2 regions of the Mycolicibacterium arcueilense genome follow, and region 1 is predicted to be linked to the other one. Evidence: riboswitches for the same ligand, from Rfam matches in the RefSeq annotation. Region 1 holds a riboswitch; the other holds the start of a gene.

Evidence for each region. Region 1 has a riboswitch for cobalamin ahead of metE (5-methyltetrahydropteroyltriglutamate--homocysteine S-methyltransferase). Riboswitches for the same ligand answer to the same signal wherever they lie in the genome.
Region 2: another riboswitch for cobalamin. It lies ahead of AC4LGL_RS03510 (ABC transporter substrate-binding protein); the one in region 1 lies ahead of metE (5-methyltetrahydropteroyltriglutamate--homocysteine S-methyltransferase).

Annotation. Positions count from the first base shown of each region.
Region 1 is NZ_JBZTYL010000026.1:241,637-249,310, forward strand. It holds gene AC4LGL_RS25370 (Rv2240c family protein) at 126-719, shown strand; gene AC4LGL_RS25375 (sensor domain-containing protein) at 835-1,506, shown strand; cobalamin riboswitch at 1,564-1,779, shown strand; gene metE (5-methyltetrahydropteroyltriglutamate--homocysteine S-methyltransferase) at 1,908-4,181, shown strand; gene AC4LGL_RS25385 (GntR family transcriptional regulator) at 4,196-4,849, opposite strand; gene AC4LGL_RS25390 (LLM class flavin-dependent oxidoreductase) at 4,918-6,276, shown strand; gene AC4LGL_RS25395 (CaiB/BaiF CoA transferase family protein) at 6,286-7,470, shown strand; gene AC4LGL_RS25400 (HpcH/HpaI aldolase/citrate lyase family protein) at 7,501-7,674, shown strand, end outside.
Region 2 is NZ_JBZTYL010000006.1:88,434-96,107, forward strand. It holds gene AC4LGL_RS03480 (type B 50S ribosomal protein L31) at 1-218, opposite strand, end outside; gene mrf (ribosome hibernation factor-recruiting GTPase MRF) at 215-1,393, opposite strand; gene rpmB (50S ribosomal protein L28) at 1,466-1,702, shown strand; gene rpmG (50S ribosomal protein L33) at 1,702-1,866, shown strand; gene rpsN (30S ribosomal protein S14) at 1,866-2,171, shown strand; gene rpsR (30S ribosomal protein S18) at 2,171-2,434, shown strand; cobalamin riboswitch at 2,446-2,571, shown strand; gene AC4LGL_RS03510 (ABC transporter substrate-binding protein) at 2,612-3,583, shown strand; gene AC4LGL_RS03515 (FecCD family ABC transporter permease) at 3,583-4,599, shown strand; gene AC4LGL_RS03520 (ABC transporter ATP-binding protein) at 4,596-5,375, shown strand; gene AC4LGL_RS03525 ((2Fe-2S)-binding protein) at 5,372-6,079, shown strand; gene AC4LGL_RS03530 (TIGR03943 family putative permease subunit) at 6,033-6,758, opposite strand; gene AC4LGL_RS03535 (permease) at 6,755-7,674, opposite strand, start outside.

The DNA.
Region 1 (7,674 bases):
ACCTTTTGGACATATGGACCCTCGACCGTGTGGTGCATCCGGGGGGACGGCAGATGCGTCGATGAGGCGCGGACGTCAACTGTGGCGCCCGGCGCCGAACTGCTATCCGACTGACGGAGGAATCGTTGAGGTCGTCTCAGGTGTACGAGCGAGGCATCGCATCGCTGCTCATTGCCTTCAGCATTGGGTTCGGTGCCGTGCCCACAGCGTTCGCGGAACCCGGCGATGAAGCCGGCGCACCGGGGCCGGCGGCGCCCGGTGTGCCCGAGCTGCCGCCGGTGGCGGCGGGTGCACCGGTTGCAGGTCCGGTGCCGGTGCCGGTTGCGAGCACGGATGACCCTGGCGTGCCTGCGGTTACGGCTTGCTCGACGTTCGCCACCGCGCTCGACTCGGCATCGACCTACTACGGCGATTTCGCCGATTCGATCGAAGGTGTGGAACGCCCCGACTACGGGGATCCGACCATCAGCACGACGAACACCAGCGGCCGGACGGCGCTGCGTGAAGCTGCCGCGTCGGCGATGAACGCCGCAGGCACGCCGGGGCTGTCGCCCGACATCGCCAACCCGATGCGCTCATGGTCTTTCGGTGCCACCAAGCTGCTGCTGAAGATGGGGCTGCGGACCGGCGGTCAATCGCTCAACGACACGGCCACCCAGCTCAACAACGATGCCAACAACGCGCAGATGGCCTGTGCCGCCGCGGGTACCCACGCCTGACGAAACGCCAATCACGTTGGAATGATTGGGTAATCGCGGCCTGGCCGGCACCTGCCACCTTCGAACATTCACCCACCCGACGCGCGGTGCACCGTGCCTGCAGTAAAGGATTACCGTGATCCGGCTCGTGATCTCGTTGGTTGCACTCGTGCTGATGGCCACCAGTTGTTCCGGCAACGGCGACACGGTCCAGGGGCCGAAGGACGTGCCCAAGTCGGCACTCGAGGGGCTGCTGCTCAGCACCGAAGAGGTCAACAGCCTGATGGGAACCGAGGGGATGACGGCGCACCCACCCGTGACCGATATGAGCGACCATCGCAACCTGCTCCCCAATCTGAATTGCCTCGGTGCCTGGCAGGTGAACGAGTCCGCCATCTACGGGGATCACTGGGCCGCCATGCGCCAGGTGCTGCTCCGGTCGCCGGACAATGACAACTGGGACAACCTGCTGGTGCAGTCGGTGGTGATCTTTCCGTCTGCGCAGGACGCCGACGACTTCCTTGCTCAGTCGGCGGAACGGTGGTCCAAGTGCACCGACCACAAGGTGAACATCACGCTGAACGGTGAACCGCTGCCCAATTGGAAGAGCGGGGCGCTCACACAGACCGAAGACGAACTCACCCTGCCATTCACCCGCGTCGACGGTGACCAGACCCGCGACTGCCAGCGCGCGCTGGCCGCCGCCGCCAACCTCGTCATGGACATCCAGGCGTGCAAGCCGGCCGGATCCTCGGTCACCCAGGCCGCCGATGTGGTGGACAAGATCAAGGCCGCGATGCCTCGATGAGCGGTGCTGACCACGGGGTAGTCTGAGCCACGCAGTTGGTTTGTCGGCACTGGGGCGTTTACGGTGCCGACATCGAGCGTCGCAGGCTGATTGAGATGCGACGCGAGAGGGAACCCGGTGAGAATCCGGGACTGTCCCGCAGCGGTATGCAGGAACGACCGCCGTCATCAGCACTGGCACGCAGGATTGCGCGGCTGGGAAGCGACGGCCAGTAGGTGCACGGTTTCGTGCGTGCCTGTGAGTCCGAAGACCTGCCAGCCGTACCGGGCGCGCCGCGTCCGGTGGTTCATCGCCTCGCGGAATGGGCAGTGGCCGAAAGTGGCTCACTCGTGGCGGGTGGTCGCGTTCGGTCGGTGTCTCCTGGCGGTGGCCATCCTCTTCGTACGTTGAAGGACCTCGTCATGAGCACAACCGCAATACCTTTTTCCGCCACCATTCTGGGGTCACCCCGAATCGGGCCCAATCGTGAACTCAAGCGTGCCGTCGAGAAGTACTGGGCCGGGCGAATCGATCGCGCCGAACTGGAGTCCGTAGCCGCCACGTTGCGGCGCGACACCTGGAAGGCACTGGCGGCGGCCGGGTTGGATTCGATCCCGGTCAACGACTTCTCTTACTACGACCAGGTGCTCGACACCGCAGTCCTGGTCGGTGCCCTGCCGGCCCGTGTCCACGGCATTGCCGATGATCTCGACCGCTACTTTGCTGCTGCGCGCGGGAACGACGACATCGCGCCACTGGAAATGACCAAGTGGTTCGACACCAACTACCACTACATCGTGCCCGAGATCGGACCGGACACCACCTTCGCGCTCAATCCGGCGAAGGTGCTCGGTGAACTGGAAGAAGCTGCAGCCCAGGGTGTTCCGGCTCGACCGGTGCTTGTCGGCCCGATCACGTTCCTCGCCCTGTCCAAGGCGGTCGAGGGTGCCGACGCTCCCATCTCCAGGCTGGATGAGCTCGTCGGCGTGTACGCCGAGTTGCTCGCAGTGCTCGCCGGCAAGGGAGTCACGTGGGTACAGATCGACGAACCCGTCCTGGTGACCGACATCCTCGACAATGCTGCCGAGCTGGCTGAGCGCACCTACACCCGGCTGGCTGAGTTGGCGAAGCGGCCGGCGATCTTCGTCGCCACCTACTTCGGTGAACTCACCGATGCGTTGCCCGCTCTGGCGCGGACGCCGGTCGAAGGGATTGGCATCGATCTGGTGGCCGGATCTGCCAAGGCGCTTTCAGCGGTCCCCGAGCTTGCGGACAAGCTGCTGGTGGCGGGCGTGGTCGACGGGCGCAACATCTGGCGTACGAATCTTGAAAACGCGCTGCACACCCTGACGGCACTGCGCGGAAATGCCAAGGCAGTTGCAGTTTCGACGTCATGCTCGACTCTGCATGTGCCCTACACCCTCGATCCGGAAGACGGTCTCGATGACGCGCTGCGCAGCTGGCTGGCATTCGGCGCTGAGAAGGTCTTCGAGGTGGCGACTCTGGCGGTAGCGCTGCGCGACGGCGAAGAGAAGGTCGCCGCCGAGATCGAGTCATCCAACGCTGCGGCCGCGTCGCGGGCCGGCGATCCCCGGCTGCACAATGACAGCGTCCGGGCTCGGCTGCAGTCCGTCCTGGCGGGTGGCATCAGCCGCGGCGCCGCCACCGAACGTCGCCGGGCGCAGGATGAGCGGCTCAGTCTGCCGTCTCTGCCGACCACCACAATCGGCTCGTTCCCGCAGACCGTCGACATTCGCAAGGCACGGGCGGCGCTGGTGGCCGGCGAGATCGACGAGGCCGAGTACCGCTACCGGATGGAGGCCGAGGTCGAATCGGTGATCCGGCTGCAGGAGCAGCTCGGGTTGGACGTGCTCGTGCACGGTGAACCCGAACGCAACGACATGGTGCAGTATTTCGCCGAGCAGCTCGACGGCTTCTTCGCCACCAAGAACGGGTGGGTCCAGTCGTATGGCAGCCGTTGCGTACGTCCGCCGGTGTTGTTCGGTGACGTCACTCGTCAGCAGCCGATGACGGTTGACTGGGCTACCTACGCGCAGTCGCTCACCGACAAGCCGGTCAAAGGAATGCTCACCGGGCCGGTGACTATCTTGGCTTGGTCTTTCGTCCGCGATGACCAGCCGTTGGCCGACACCGCTTTTCAGGTCGCCCTGGCAATCCGGGACGAGACGGTGGACCTGCAGTCGGCAGGTATCGCGATCATCCAGGTCGACGAGCCCGCCCTACGCGAACTGCTGCCGCTGCGCACCAAGGACAAGGAGGCCTATCTGAGTTGGGCGGTCGATGCGTTCCGGCTGTCCACCTCCGGGGTTGCGGACTCCACGCAGATCCACACGCACCTGTGCTATTCGGAGTTCGGTGAGGTGATCGGGGCGATCGCCGACCTGGATGCCGACGTTACGTCGATCGAGGCGGCCCGATCGCATATGGAGGTGCTCGATGACCTCAACGGCATCGGCTTCTCCAACAGCGTCGGCCCGGGTGTGTACGACATCCACTCGCCCCGGGTGCCCGGGGTCGACGAGATCGCCACATCATTGCGGGAGGCGCTCAAAGCCGTTCCGGCCGAGCGGCTCTGGGTCAATCCCGACTGCGGCTTGAAGACCCGGACCACTGATGAGGTGACCGAGTCGCTCAAGCATCTGGTCACCGCTACCGCGAAGGTGCGCGCGGGGTAGCCCCGGTGTCCGGGTCAGCTCGTGGCGGTCTGAGCGTTGAGCCAGGCCGCCAACGAGCGCCCGGCCTCCAGGACGTGGCGTTCGGCAATGGTGCGGGCAGCCTCGGCGTCCTTGGCCTCCAGGGCGTCCAGCAGCTGCTCATGTTCGTCGAGCGAGTGCTTCTCATGCTCGGGAAACACAGTCAGGAAATTGGACGGCACCACCCGTGCGGCCTGCCGGATCTGGGCCAGCAAGCGAGGGGAGTGGGCGGCGCGGTGAATCTCCTGGTGGAACAGCCAGTTTGCCTCGCCGATGCTGTCCTCGCCCGACCGCCGGGCCACGTCGGCGGCCAACTCGCGTAGCCGAGCCAGTTCGTCGGGTGTGACCCGGTGGGCGGCCCAGGCAGCGGCCTGCCCGGTGAGGACACCGAGGATGGTGAAGCTGTCGGTCACGTCTTCGGAGTTGACGCCGATGACGGTGATCCCGCTGCGGGGCGCGACACGCACCAGGCCTTCGAAGGACAGTTCCAGCAGCGCCTCCCGGACCGGGGTGCGACTGGTCGCGAACTCTTCGGTGATGGCGTCGAGGTCGATGCGTGACCCGGGCGCGAGCACGCCGGTGATGATCCGGTCGCGCAACTCGCGAGCCGCGCGCTCGCGCACGGTGCCCGAGATATCAAGCGGGGTCATCCGTGCAGCGTACCGACCGACCGAACATCATCCTTGATATCTGATATATCAGATGTTAGATTCCAGTAATGCGTACCGATCAGATGTCGCTCGTGGCGTTCATGCAGGCAGGAAGCACTTCGGTGTACGCCGGTTCGTGGCGTCACCCCGCAACCGAACACGGCTATCTCGACGCTTCGTACTACGCGAAGCTCGGTCGCCAGTTGGAAGAGGGTTGTTTCGACCTGATGTTCTTCGACGACCGGCTGGCGATGCCCGGCATCTACGGGGGTTCCGTCGCCGAGGCGGTCCGCTACGGGGCGCGGCCGGTCAAGCTCGATTTGAGCGTCATCCTCGGAGTACTCGCGCAGACCACCTCGCATATCGGACTGGGCGCGACCTACTCGACCACGTACTACGCCCCATTCCACGTCGCTCGGACCTTCGCAACGCTCGACCACCTGTCTCGAGGACGTGCAGCCTGGAACGTGGTCACCTCCGTCAACGACAGCGAGGCGCAAAATTTCGGGATCGACACCCATCTCGGTCACGACGAACGCTACGACCGTGCCGACGAGTTTCTCGACGTTGTCGCCGGACTCTGGGACACCTGGGAGGACGGTGCGATCCAGCACGATCGGGTCTCCGGGCTCTATGCCGACCCCGGCAAAGTGCATGAACTCGGGCACGTCGGTCGCTACTTCTCCACCCGCGGGCCGCTGACGGTTCCGCGCACACCGCAGGGCCGTCCGGTGATCCTGCAGGCGGGGTCCTCAGGCCGCGGTCGCGAGTTCGCCTCGCGCTGGGCAGATCTCATCTTCACCGGTGATCCCGGAATTGACGTGGCCCGCTCGCATTACAGCGATCAGAAAGCACGGATCGCCGAGGCGGGCCGCGACCCGGCCTCGGTGCGGATCTGTCCGATGGCCTACGCGGTGGTGGGAGAGACGGAGTCCCATGCCAAGGAACGTGAGGACATGTTCCTCAACGACCTGGTGGACCCCATGGCCTCGCTGACCCTGCTGTCGGAGCTCATGAACTATGACTTCGCCCAGCATGACCTCGATGATCCGGTGACCGATGAGCTGATCGCCTCGGTCTCGGGCATCCGGGGGCTGGTACAGAATCTGCGGGCCCATATCGGTGGGGACAGGGTGACGGTGCGTGACCTGGCCGGGCACCGCGCGACTCTGCTGCAAGGTCCGCGCTTCGTCGGCACCGGCAAGCAGGTGGCAGACCAGATGGAGGAGTGGTTCACCAGCGGTGCGTGCGACGGATTCGTCATGGCCGCAACGCATTCACCGGGATCCTACGAGGACTTCGTGCGGATGGTGGTGCCCGAGCTGCAGCATCGGGGATTGTTCCGTACCGAATACACCGGATCCACTCTGCGTGACCACCTGGGTCTGGATCGGCCTGCCGGCGCACTCACCAGTTCGGCGTCGTAGATGGGGGCCATGCTCAGCGGAATCCGGGTGCTCGACCTGGCGACACTGGCCGCAGCCCCGCTCGCCGCGACGTATCTGGGCGAGTTCGGCGCCGAGGTCATCAAGGTCGAACAGCCCGGCCAGGGCGATCCCATCCGCACCTGGGGTAGTCAGCGCGACGGTGTCGGGTTGATGTGGAAGTCAGTGTCCCGCAACAAGAAATCGGTGACCGCTAATCTGCGCGTGACCGAAGGTCAGGATCTGGTGCGGCGCCTGGTCGAGAAGTCGGATGTCGTCATCGTCAACACCCGGCCGCAAACCCTCGCCAAATGGGGCCTGGATTACCAGTCGTTGCGGTTGATCAACGACCGCATCGTGATGCTGCACATCACCGGGTATGGGCTGTCCGGACCCAAGAGTGCGCGCCCCGGGTTCGGCACGCTGGGCGAGGCGATGAGCGGATTCGCCCATGTGACAGGCGAAGCCGAAGGTCCACCGACTCTGCCTCCTTTCATGCTCGCCGATGGGGTGGCGTCGCTGAACGCCGCCTATGCCGTGATGATGGCGCTCTATCACCGCGACGTGCACGGCGCCGGTGGTCAATTGATCGACATCAATCTCGTCGACCCTCTGGCTCGACTGCTGGAGCAGAACCTGTTGAGCTATGACCAGCTCGGTATCGTTCCACACCGGGCCGGCAATCGCTGGGACATATCGGCGCCCCGCAACACCTATCGCACGTCCGATGGGCGTTGGCTGGCCATGTCCGGAAGCTCGCCGAGCCTGGCGTTGAGAGTCTTCCGCGCCATCGGGCGCGACGACCTGGTGTCCGATGCCGATTTCTCCGATCCGCAGCGCCGGCTGGCGCGCGCTGCGGAAGTTGACGCTGTTGTGGCGGAATGGGTTGCTGCGCAAACCTTGTCGGAGGCGATGGCGGTGTTCGACGCAGCCGAAGTGGCCGCGGCGCCAGTGTACGAGATTGCCGACCTGGTGGCTGACGAGCAACTGCAGCATCGACAGGTGTTCGTATCAGTCGCCGACGACGAACTCGGCGCCATGACGGTGCAGGCTCCCGTCCCGAGGTTCTCGGGGAACGCCGGGAGGGTGGACTCGCTGGGCCCCCGCCTCGGTGAACACAACGCCGAGGTCTACCACGAGCTGTTGGGCCTGGCAGCTGAAGAAGTCGATCGCTTGCACACCGCTGGTGTGCTCTAACAGTCAGTTATGCAAAGGAATTCACATCTCATGGCCAATCTGGTTCGTCGTTCTGAGCTCGCCTTGCCTGCCTGCAACGACCACATGTTCGTCAAGGGCGTCACCTGTGGTGCCGACTTGGTGTTCCTCGATCTGGAGGACGCGACTCCGGTAGGGCTCAAGGTGGAGTCGCGGGCCAAGGCCATCCGGGCACTGACCGAGCTC
Region 2 (7,674 bases), on a different contig from region 1:
TGCCCCGCCGAGTCGAGATGCCGTGCGGTGCCGGTCCAGAACGGATGCGAGTCGTTGGTGACATCGACGACGATCAGCGGGTAGGTCTGGGTCCCGTCCGGGCCAGCCCACTCGATCGTGCGGTCACTGGTGGCCGTCGACCGGGTCAGGAACTGGGTGCCAGTGGCGGCGTCCTGGAACACCACGGGGTGATAGTCGGGGTGGATGTCGGGTTTCACTGGGATTCACCTTCTGTGTGGACGGATGCTGCGGGTTCGTCGATTCCGGGCTGACAGGGTTCTTCGTGCCAGTCCCCGAACGGGTCGGGGTAGTCGGCCCACTCCTCGGGTCGCGCCAGCTCGTCGTCGGTGAGCAGCGCACCGTGCAGCGCCTCGATGACGTCGCCGGGCCGCGCGCCGCAGACCAGGACGGTCAGCGAGATGTGGCGGTCGTCGAACTGGTGGTGCCAGTCGATGGCGGCCATCGCCAGGCGTTCGGGGTCGGTGTAGGCCAGCTCGGTGGAATCCATTGCCGCCAGCCATTTTCCGGCGTTACTGAAATGCATTCCACCGCCTGCGGATTCGATCCACATGACGTCGGCCGGCCGATTGGCGAGCCAGGCCCGGCCGCGGGTGCGCACCACGCCCTCGAGGAGGAGGTCGACGGCGTCGTGTAGGCGCATCGGGTGAAACGGTCGGCGCGCGGCGAATTCGACGATGATGACCTCGTCGTCGGGTTCCAACGGTGGTTCACCGGCCAGGAGTGGATCGTGCGGTGTCGGGGTACGCCCGCGCCGGCTGTTCGGCTCCAGATGTGCCAGGCCGAGTTCCACCTGGTCGGGACCCACGGTGATGCGGGCGCGGGGCGCGAGCCGGCGGAGCACCGACAGGGTAGTGGCCTCGGGCTCGTTGAGCACGAGCATGTCGGCGAACTCGGCCTGGCCGACGACCACCTGGGCGACCGTGCGTCCGTCGGGCAGTTCCTCGTCGCCGACGGACTGTTGCAGCCACACCGTGGCGTCCAGGCACGCGACCACCGCGTCGATGGTGACGTCGCGAGAGGCGGGTCCGTCGATATAGCCGGGTCCGACGTGGACCCGGATGGTGTTGATGGCCCAGCACACGGGCTCGGCCTCCAGCCAGGGCATCAACTGCACGACGATGCGTTCCACGTCGCCACGCCGGTGCAGGCGCCGCAACAGGATCAGCAGGTCGTCGCGAACTGTGCAGGACACGCAACCGTGGGCGAGCTCGAGGGCGAGTTCGGATGTCCCGCTGCCGTCGGACACCGTCCGCAGCACCACGTGTCCGTCAAAGGTGTGGCGCACGAGCACGGTTCCCGGCCTGCGGCCCAGTTCTTCTGCTACGCCGTCGCTGTCACCTTGACCGGCGATCAGCACCACTGGGGTTCGCACCGCACCTCCCGACACAGTTGTTGTTGAAAACGATTATCATTATCGTGAGGCTACCCCATCCGAAGGAGACCGATGTCTGCCCACTGCCAAGTCACCGGGCGCTCGCCCGGGTTCGGCAACACGGTGTCGCACTCGCACAAGCGCAGTCGCCGCCGCTGGAACCCCAATATCCAGACCAAGACCTACTACCTGCCGACCGAAGGGCGCCGGATCCGACTTCGGGTCAGCGCCAAGGGAATCAAGGTGATCGACCGCGACGGCATCGAGGCCGTGGTGGCCCGGCTGCGTAGCGCGGGGGAGAAGATCTGATGGCCAGCACCGACATCCGGCCGATCGTGAAGCTGAAGTCGACCGCGGGGACCGGGTACACGTACGTCACCCGCAAGAACCGCCGCAACGACCCGGACCGGATTGTGCTGCGCAAGTACGACCCGGTTATCCGCCGCCACGTCGAATTCCGTGAGGAGCGCTGATGGCCAAGCGATCCAAGATCGTCAAGAACGAGCAGCGCCGGAAACTCGTGGAGCACTATGCCGAACGGCGGGCCGAGCTCAAGGAGGCCATCCGCAGTCCGGAGAGCACGCGTGAGCAGAAGGCCGCGGCGGTCTCGGCCCTGCAACGTTTGCCGCGTGACTCAAGCCCGGTCCGGCTCCGCAACCGGGACGCGGTCGACGGGCGACCACGTGGTCATCTGCGCAAGTTCGGCCTGTCACGGGTCCGGGTGCGCGAACTGGCGCACCGCGGTGAACTGCCCGGCGTACGGAAGTCGAGTTGGTGATGGCGGCTAATTCTCGGAAGAGCACCAAGAAGCGACCGCCGGCCACCGATCTCAAGAAGCCGAGGCGCAATCAGCTGAAGGCCCTCGGGGTGACCGAGGTCGACTACAAGGACGTCCACCTGCTGCGCACGTTCATCAGCGAGCGGGGCAAGATCCGGTCCCGGCGCATCACCGGCCTCACTCCGCAGCAACAGCGCCAGGTCGCCACGGCGATCAAGAACGCCAGGGAGATGGCGCTGCTGCCGGTGGTCGGCCCGGCCTGACCTACCATCGACGGCGATAGGGCGACTGCGGATCGTGGAAGCCGGTGTGAATCCGGCGCGGTCCCGCCACTGTGATCGATCGACCAGTTTCCGCTGGTCGTCGAGAGCCAGATACGCACCGCAGTCGCCACCTCGCACGCACTGGGGCGGATCTCCCCGGAGAGGATGGGTACGCCCATGGCTGCTCGTTGGCTGACCGCCGGACTGGTATCGCTGCTACTGGTATCGGGGTGCGCCTCGACCGCGGCGCCCGACACCGCAGGCGGCGCCCCACCGGGATTCCCGGTCACCGTGGACAATTGCGGCGTCAGCTCGACCTATGAGCGTCCGCCTACTCGCGCTGTCGCGCTCAACCAGCATGCGATCGAGGTGCTGTTGGCGCTGGGCCTGGAGAATTCGATGGTCGGCACGTCCTATCTCGACGATCGGATCCTGCCGGAGTACCAGGCCGCCTACGACGGCGTTCCGGTACTCGCCAAGGAATATCCGTCCTACGAGTCGCTGCTGGCCACCGAACCCGATTTCGTCTACGGCGGCTGGGACAGCGCGTTCGACGAGAAGGAGGGCCGCGGCAGGCAACGGCTGAACGATGCCGGGGTCCACACCTACCTCAACATCGAGGACTGCCGGGACGAGGCCGTCACCATGTCCACAGTCGATGACGAAATACGGGGCATCGGAACAATCTTCGGCGTCACCGACCGAGCCGAGCAGCAGATCGAGAAGCTCCACGGCGAGCTGGCGCAGTCCGAGGCCAAACTACGCGGGGCCCAGCCGATACGCGTCGCCGTTTACGACAGTGGCGAGGCGACGGTGTTCACCTCGGGCGGCAAAGGCATCGGCAACCTGATGATCGAAGAGGCCGGCGGAGTCAACGTGTTCGCCGATGTCCCCAAGGTCTGGGGTGACGTGTCGTTCGAGCAGTTCGCCGAGCGCGCGCCCGAGGTCATCGTGATCTACGACTACGGGGATCAGCCGGTCGAGGACAAGAAGCGATTCCTCACCGAACATCCTCTGCTGCAGCATGTTCCCGCGGTCTCCCAGCAGCGGTTCGCCGTGCTTCCGCTGTCGTCGGTGGTCGTCGGTGTACGGGTTGGCCGGGCGGTGGAGTCGCTGGCGCGACAGCTGCACCCGGACCGGTTTGCGTGATGCCCTACCGGCTGGTCCTCGTGGCGCTGGCGGGGCTGCTGCTGACGACGATGACCGCCGGAGTGGCGATCGGTTCGGTCTCCATCCCGCCGGGGCAGGTGTGGGCCATCGTGTTGCACTCCGTGCATCCGGGCCTCGTCGAGCAGAGTTGGCCTGCGGTGCGGGAGTCCATCGTGCTCGACGCCCGGCTGCCCCGGGTCGTGTTGGGGGCGGTTGTGGGCGCCGGTCTGGCGGCGTGCGGCATGGCGTTACAGGCCGTGGTGCGCAACCCACTTGCCGATCCCATGCTGCTGGGTGTCTCCTCGGGAGCCTCGGTCGGTGCCGTCGCCGTGCTGGTGTTCGGTGCCGGCGCGTTGCAGGCACTGACCTTGCCGCTGGCGGCCTTCCTCGGGGCCTTCCTCGCGCTCGTCGCGGTCTACTTTCTGGCTCGCACGGGCGGGCGGATGACGACCGTGCGGCTGGTTCTGGCCGGTGTGGCGGTGGCCGAAGTACTGTCCGCGCTGGCGAGCCTGATGATCGTGACCTCTGACGATCCGCACAAGACACAGTCGGCGGTGCGATGGATGCTCGGCGGCCTGGGTGGCACCACCTGGCGCATGGTCTGGGTGCCCGCGCTGGCGGTGATCCTCGGCGTATTGGTGCTCCTGGCCTTCACCCGATCGCTGAACCTGCTCTACACCGGTGAGGAGGCGGCCGCCTCGCTCGGGCTCGATGTCCACCGGTTCCGGGCGGGGATGTTCGTCGTCGTGGCGCTGATGGTCGGCGCCATGGTCGCGGTCAGCGGCACGATCGGATTCGTCGGGCTGATCATGCCCCATGTGGTGCGGCTGCTGGTCGGGGCCGACCACCGCAAGGCGTTGCCGGCTGCGGCATTGCTGGGGGCGGCATTCCTGGTGGCGTGCGACATCGTGGCCAGGACCGTGGCCACCCCGGAGGAACTGCCCGTCGGGATTCTGACCGCACTGGTCGGCGGGCCGTTCTTCCTGTGGCTGATGCGACGAAAGGCCGGGGTGTGACGGTAGAAGTGGTGTTCGACGCGGTGTCGGTGTCGATGCGCGGCAAGCCGGTGGTCACCGATGTCTCGCTGGTGGTCGCCCCGGGTGAGGTGCTGGCCGTGGTCGGGCCGAACGGAGCGGGCAAGACGACGTTGCTGCGCACGCTGTACCGGGCTCTGCGGCCGAGTACCGGACGGGTGCTGGTCGACGGCGCCGACGTGTGGAAGATTCCGGGCAAGCAGGCCGCACGCCGGGTGGCGGCGGTATTGCAGGAAGCCACAGGCGATTTCGAACTCACGGTGTACGACATGGTCGCGATGGGCCGCACACCGTACAAGCGGTCTTTCGCGGCTGACAGCAGTGAGGACCGCGAGATCATCGGCGGGGCGTTGGCGGCACTGGACATCGCGGATCTGAGCGGCGCCGATTATGGCCGGCTGTCCGGCGGGCAGAAGCAACGGGTGCTCATCGCTCGCGCGCTGGCCCAGCGCACCGACGTCATCGTGCTCGACGAACCCACGAACCACCTCGATCTGCGTCACCAGCACGAGGCCCTGCGCCTGCTGCGGGACACGGGAGCGACGGTGATCGCCGCACTGCACGACCTGAATCTCGCTGCCGCGTATTGCGATCGGATCTGTGTGCTCGACGGCGGGGAGGTGGTGACGATCGGGACCCCGGTGGAGGTCCTCACCGTGGATTTGCTTGCCGACGTGTACGGGGTCGCGGCCCGGATCACCGTCGACGCAGGCAGGCCTCAGGTCGGCGTTGTGCCCATGGTGGTGGCGACATCGTGAACATCGGTACCCAACTCGGCGAAATCGCCTCGCTCGGAGGGTTCTTCGCGATCACCGTCGGTGGCGACCCGGCCGGCTGGGTTCCGGTGCAACGCTGCTACGACGACGGCTGCGTCAACCTCGTCGCGAAAACCTCAGCCGGATACCGCACGACCGATCTGCGTATCGGTGCCTCCCTGGTTCAGTTCAGCCACGCATCGCGGTTGTGGTCACCGCTGCTGGCCGGTGCGCTGAAGTACGGTGTGCTGCCCGAGCTGACCGACCTGCAGCGTCATGCCACCAGTACCCAGCTCCGGCTTCCGCTGGCTGTGGGCACACCCGTCGACGGCGCACTGGCAGGGCAGCTGTACCGGCTCGTGATCACCGAGCACCTTGAGCCGCTGGCTGCCGGGCTGAAGGTCAAGATGGCGCCGGGGCTGCTCTACGGCAATGCCGCCGCAGCTCTGGTGGCGGCCGCTCATGAGCTGGCCAGCGCCCGACCGGAATTACGTGACGACGTTCGGCACGTCACCGAATCATTGTTGATCACGGGCGAATTGGCCGGGACGGGTGACCTGACCGAGCTGACATTCCGCCGCCGCAGCTGCTGCCTCTACTACCGGGTGCCCGGCGGGTCCAACTGCGGGGACTGTGCACTGACGAGACCGCGGGTGGGCGTCAGTAGGCGTAAGGATGCTGGGGCGGATCGATGCGGGACGCGGTGAGCACGGTCATGGTCGGAATCGAGCTGCGGCTCGAATCACCTTGTCCCGCAGCGATCATCCCCTCCAGCTCGAACCAGGTGTTCTCCGGATAGCCCGTGACCTGGGCGGCTGCCGGCCCGGAGAGTCGAATGCTGGCGAGCTGAGCGTCGGCAGCGCAGCAGATGATCACCACCCTGGCCAGGTCGGTGCGATCGCCGACGCGCATGCTGAACCCGCTGACCGTGATCCGGCGGTCGTCGAGGGTGCCCGCGGAGTCCTGCGCGACGCGGATCAACACGTCGGGCAGAGACACCTCCGGTGCGACGCCATCGGGCAGCGGTGGAAAGGGACGCCGCAACACATCTGTGGACACCTCGGTCACTGTCGCCGCGTCCGGGCGTATCGCCGGCGGCACGACGAAGGCCAGCAGCGCGATCGGGATCAGCAGCAGCCAGGCGACGCCGCGGGAGTGCGGATGGTCGTGGGGTTCGTCGTTGTCGTGCCCCTCGCCGTCCCGGCCACCGTGCCGGATGTCGCGGACGATCGAAGACAGGGCCAACGCGATCAGCAGAACCGCGGTGGCAGCCAGGTACGGCAGCAGCGCCGGCTTGACGTAGCGGGTGAAGGTGCCGGTGACCGCGATGATCGCGGTGCTGACCCCGATCAGCAGCAGCAGTGCGTTCTCGGTCTCGCGGCTCACTGCGGCCCCAGGATCAGCAGACCGGTGGCGGTCGCGACCAGCGTCGCCACTACCAACGTCGCGGGCGCGAAACGAATCGCGAATGCCCGGCCGAACATTCCGGCCTGCATCGCGAACAGCTTGATATCGACGGCGGGCCCGACCACCAGGAACACCAGCCGCGGTAGCAGCGGCAGCATGGTCAGGCTGGCGGCGACGAAGGCATCGGCCTCCGAACACAACGCCAGCACGACCGCGAGCAGTGCCATGGTGATCACGCCGAGCGCCACCTGTCCGGCCAGATGCTCGTAGACCCACGCCGGAACCAGCACGTGCAGGGCGGCCGCGGCGGCCGCGCCGACGACAAGGTAGGAGGCTGCCGAAAGGAAGTCGTGCCTGGCCGCCTCGGTGAAGACGGTCCACCGCGAGCCCTCGCCGTGGTGCGGCTTGGGGAGGTGGCGGGTGATCCAGTTCGGCCTGCCGAACCGGGCCCAGAGTGCGCCCATGACGAGCGCGGTCAGCAGTGATGCTGCACACCTCGCGACCACCATCTGCGGATGTCCGGGGAAGGCGACGGCGGTCGCCACCAACACCACCGGGTTGATTGCCGGTGCCGCGAGCATGAACGTCAGTGCGGCCGCGCCGACCGCGCCACCGTCTCCGAAAAGGCGGCGCGCCACCGGTACTGAACCGCATTCGCAGCCGGGCAGCGCCGCACCGCTGACGCCCGCGGCCAGGATTGCCGTGCCGGTGCGTCGCGGCAGCCACCGGGCCAGCCGGTCGGGTGTCGCGAAGACTGCTATCAGCCCGCTGATCACCACCCCGAGCGCCAGAAACAGCAACGCCTGAACGAACACGCCGCAGAACACCGTGGCCGCCGTCGCCACGTGGGGGGTGCCTTCGACGAACCTCTGCAGGGTGTTTCCGGCCAGTGCCA